Regions from separate parts of the Pseudoblastomonas marina genome, predicted to be linked through region 2. Evidence: predicted binding sites of a transcription regulator. Region 2 holds the regulator's gene; the other holds the start of a gene.

The links. The regulator LexA, encoded in region 2, represses DNA repair genes until DNA is damaged. The targets are predictions, from matches to a motif close to GTTCCNCNCTTGTTCT.
Positions count from the first base shown of each region.
Region 1: the regulator LexA is predicted to act here: its motif matches at 733-748, upstream of T8S45_RS08845 (S24 family peptidase).

Region 1 is NZ_CP139718.1:1,774,970-1,777,365, reverse strand. It holds gene T8S45_RS08855 (N-6 DNA methylase) at 1-83, opposite strand, end outside; gene T8S45_RS08850 (HigA family addiction module antitoxin) at 80-430, opposite strand; gene T8S45_RS08845 (S24 family peptidase) at 816-1,451, shown strand; gene mobF (MobF family relaxase) at 1,467-2,396, opposite strand, start outside.
Region 2 is NZ_CP139718.1:793,053-795,448, forward strand. It holds gene grpE (nucleotide exchange factor GrpE) at 1-466, shown strand, start outside; gene lexA (transcriptional repressor LexA) at 542-1,219, opposite strand; gene trpC (indole-3-glycerol phosphate synthase TrpC) at 1,321-2,109, opposite strand; gene trpD (anthranilate phosphoribosyltransferase) at 2,106-2,396, opposite strand, start outside.

The DNA of each region.
Region 1 (2,396 bases), 980 kb from region 2:
TGCCCGACATCGAGCGCGCCGAGTTGCAAGGCTGCCGAAATCAGTTCCTTCTCTGACGCGAAGAGAATGGGGAGATCAGTCATCGGACCGCCTCCCGATTTGCGCTTTGGCTCATCGACGTGGTTCCAACAAATTGGAACGGCTGCACCTCAATTTCTCTGTTTTTCTTGCGAGCTTCGGCGATGTCAAATGCAGTCTGCATCTGCATCATCGCTTCCAATGGAAATCCGAATGCCTTCTCCAACCGAACTGCCATCTCTGGAGACAAATGAACTCGTTGGTTGATGAGTTTGGATAGCGAAGGACGCGCGACGCCTAGAGCCTTTGCTGCCTCCGTGACGGATATCCCACGCTCGTCAATCAACTTGATTTTCAAGAACCGACCAGGGTGCCCGGGATGCTCCGTTCTAAACTGTGTCGCAGTACCCATTTGGTATCCCCTTTGCAGTCTATTGCCCTGTAACGCTACGGGTTACAAGTGTACCTTTGTTCTTTTTTTGTTCCACTGTCAATTGGAGCTGAAAGCAGCCTCACGAGCGTCGAGCTAGATAATTCTCTACCTTCTCGACTGTTCGGCGGCGCGGCCTGCGGCCAGCTCGTAGGTCAAGCACGAAGCGCGGATCGCCAACCGCGCGACGACCGAACCGTGTCGCCGAAATGTGCGATTCCTTCAGATGTCGTTCAATGCGATCCAGCAATTTCATGGCCTTCCTCGACTCACTCAACACTTGTGTTCCTGTTTTGTTCTTAGTAGGAAGGTTCCATCGAGTCTAGGAGATTTCCTTCTCTCCTGAGACCGCTAGAAGGAACGACACATGGAACATGTCAGAGAGGAGCTCGATCGCCTGATCCAGCAGCGACGGCTCGGATATTCCTCGATCTCGCGGATGATCGGAAGAAACTCGTCCTACATTCAGCAATTCATCAAGCGTGGATCGCCGCGCAAACTGGATGACGATGACCGGCGCACGCTTGCCAGCTTCTTCGGGGTCGACGAGCAAGTGCTTGGCGGACCGCCCGCACCCATGCGTGACGGGTTGATCGAAATACCCGTGCTCAATGTCGATGCATCGGCGGGCTTTGGAGCGATTGCCGAAAGCGAGACCGCCCATACCCGCTTCGGTTTCGACGAACGCTGGCTTGGCCGGTTGACCCGGGCGAAGAGCGCCAGCCTTTCGATCATCCACGTCTTGGGCGACTCCATGGAGCCGACACTCAGCGATGGCGACGAGGTGCTGGTCGATGCATCGGACCAAGGCTCGCGGCTGCGCGACGGTATCTACGTCCTGCGCGCCGACGATGCGCTGGTGGTCAAGCGCGTGACGCTCAAGCCCGGTGGCCGCAATATCACCATCAGCAGCGATAATTCGGCCTATCCGAGCTGGGACGATGTCGACCGGTCCGAGATCCAAGTGGTCGGACGGGTCATCTGGTTTGGGCGGGCGGTATAGAAAGCTCTCGTCGGCTCAGATCCCGATTTCGAAATGCTTTACCCTTTCCTTCGTGAGTTCGGGCTTGTCACTTGCAGGCGAAGGGCTGCGGACATCCTCGTCTTGCGAAAGGCCCTTGGCCGCTGCCGCCTTGAGCCTTTGCGTTACTTCAAGGGCCGACGCTTTCTCGCCGCTGTTGGACTTGATGGCCCGGCCGAGTTTCTCGGCATTATCTGCAATCAGCGTAAGGCCGTCGCGAAGCCGGGTGACCGTGACCAGGAAAGTCTGCCGATTGGCGAGATTGCGTTCGCGGCTGTCCATCACTGCGATCCCGCGATCCGAAGTAAGTCCCTGCGCCATATGCGCATTGAGGGCGTAGGCGAGGTCCATGCATTTGAGCATGGGGTCGCCGCGGTTCAGGCGGAGCTCCTTGCCCACTGATGTCTCGACCAAGACGCCCTTTGTGTCGATGGCCACGATCCTCGCCTGGTCGGCGTTGAACAGCCCGCGCTTGTGGTCGTTGTCGGTCCAACGGATTTTGTCACCTTCAATGATGGACAGCGATTTGCGCTCGAAGAGCGACAGCCGGCTATCGTCTGCGCCCGGCCGCAAGCGCGCGGGATTGAACTTGCGAAGCCGTCCTTTCCTGTCCTCAAGCACGAGCTGCTTCCGCGCATGGTCAATGGTCTTGACGGTGTAGTCACCCTTGGAGAGTTTCTGGGTGCTGTCGCGCGAGCGGAAGTTAAGGACCATGCCTGGTTGGTAAGTGCGAAGATAGCGCAGCTCCTCGTGTGTCACATTCACCCGCGAATGAACGGTCAGCCGGCCCGATCGTGGGCCGAGCTCGCCGTTGGCCTTGAGTCCGCACTGCACAGCCTCGTTGACCGCAGAACGTAAGGCCCGTCCCGAAGCGTAGATCGACGTCCGATCCCGATCCGCCGGGCTGAGCGAAAGCCACTTTTCGGC
Region 2 (2,396 bases):
TGCGATCGCACAGTTGCGCAACGATCTCGACGCGACGAAGCAGGAAGTCCTCTATGCGCGCGCAGAAACGCAGAACGTGCGTCGGCGGCTCGAAAAGGACGTGGCCGATGCCCGCAATTACGGCGCGTCGGGCTTCGCCCGCGACATCCTTTCGGTGGCCGACAATATCGCCCGCGCGCTCGAACACGTGCCCGAAGCACTGCGCGAGGACGACAAGGCGCGCCGTTTCATCGAGGGTATCGAGGCGACCCAGCGTGAGATCGACAAAGTCTTTGCACAGAACGGCATCAGTCGCATCGCTGCGGTCGGCCTTCCGCTCGACCCCAACCAGCACCAGGCGATGATGGAAATTCCCACTGCGGACGCCGAACCCGGCACGGTGGTGCAGGAAATGCAGGCGGGCTACATGCTGCGCGAGCGGCTGCTCCGCCCGGCGATGGTCGGGGTGGCCAAGAAGCCGGACTGACCTCACGCAACCCAAGTACGAGAAAGGCCGCCGCTCCCTTCCGGAGCGGCGGCCTTTTTTCTCGGTTCGAACCGATCAGTTGTAACGGCGCAGGAGACCGGCCAGCTTGCCCTGCACGCGGACCTCATCGGCGTTGTAGACCTGCGGCTCGTAGGCGGCGTTGGCGGGATCGAGCGTGATCCGGCCCTTGTCGCGGCGCAGGTATTTGAGCGTCGCTTCCTCGTCGCGGACCAGCGCGACGACGATTTCGCCGTCACGCGCGACGTCGGTGCGCTTCACCAGCGCGTAGTCGCCGTCGAAAATTCCCGCTTCGATCATCGAATCGCCGGAGACTTCGAGCGCGAAATGATCGCCGGCCCCCAGCAATGCCGCGGGCACGGGCAGGGTCTGCGTATCTTCGAGCGCTTCGATCGGTACACCCGCGGCGATCCGGCCATGGAGCGGGATCTCGATCACGTCATTGGCCGGTCGCGGCGTGCTCTCGGGCATCTTGAGCGACGCAGGCGCAGCGGCCTTCGAAGTTGCGGAAGCCACCGCATCTTCCGGCTGCCGGATCACCTCGAGTGCACGCGCCCGGTTGGGCAAGCGGCGGATGAAACCGCGCTCCTCGAGCGCCGAGATCAGCCGGTGGACGCCCGATTTCGACTTGAGGTCGAGCGCGTCCTTCATTTCCTCGAAACTCGGCGACACGCCGGTTTCCTCGAGCCGTTCCTGGATGAAACGGATGAGCTCGTGTTGTTTGCGAGTGAGCAATTGCTCCTCCCTTGATCGGTTCGCCTTCAGTGAACGAACAAGGAACAATTAGGCAACTTCCGCGAACCCGTCAAGTGCAACGCCGCGGAAAGCTGCGGGTCCTATCCGTTTCCGAGCAGATCGCGCGTGGCGCATTCCACATCATTCCGGCGCATCAGTGTCTCGCCGACGAGGAAGGCCCGCAGCCCATGGCCGGCAAGGCGCTCGATATCAGGATGCTCGGTGATACTGCTTTCGGCGATTCCGAGGACGCCGCGCGGCAGCATGGGCGCGAGGCGCTCGCTGGTCGCGAGGTCGGTCTCGAATGTTGCGAGGTTGCGGTTGTTGATCCCGATCATGTCGGGCGAACATCGCAGGACGCGCTCCATTTCCTGCTCGTCATGCACCTCGAACAGGACGTCGAGCCCGAACTCGCGCGCGACGTCGGCAAGCTCGGCCATTTGCGCATCGCCCAGCGCCGCCGCGATGAGGAGGATCGCGTCGGCCCCCAATGCCCGCGCCTCGACGACCTGCCAAGGATCGATCGTGAAGTCCTTGCGCAACACGGGGAGCGAACAGGCTGCACGCGCTTCGATGAGGTAGGTATCGCTGCCCTGGAAATGCGGTTCCTCGGTCAACACCGAAAGGCAGGCGGCGCCCCCCTTGGCGTAGGCGCGTGCGTGATCTGCCGGGTCGAAATCAGCACGGATCAAGCCTTTCGAGGGTGACGCTCGCTTGATTTCGGCGATCAGCCCGAAGCCGTTCGCTGCCTTGGCGGCCAGCGCGTCCCGGAAGCCCCTCACCGGTGAAGCAGCGCTCGCTTCCTCTTCGAGCGAGGCGAGCGCGCGCGCAGCCTTGCGTCGTTCGACATCCTCGCGCTTGATCGCACAGATTTCGGCCAGTTTGCTCACGCGACGAGCTCGATCCATGCGCCGAGCAGTTTCGCCGCGGCCCCGCTGTCTAGCGCCTCTTGGGCTTCGGCCACCCGCGCGGGCCAGTCTTCCTCGCGCCCGGCAACCACCAGCGCGGCGGCGGCATTGAACACCACCGCATCGCGATAGGCGCCGGGCATCCCGTCGAGCAGTGCGCGCAGCGCCCTGGCGTTGTGCGCGGCATCTCCGCCGCGGATGGCCTCGACCGGGGCATGCTCCAGCCCGGCCCTTGCGGCGTCGAACCGGCGCATGGCGAAATCGCTGCC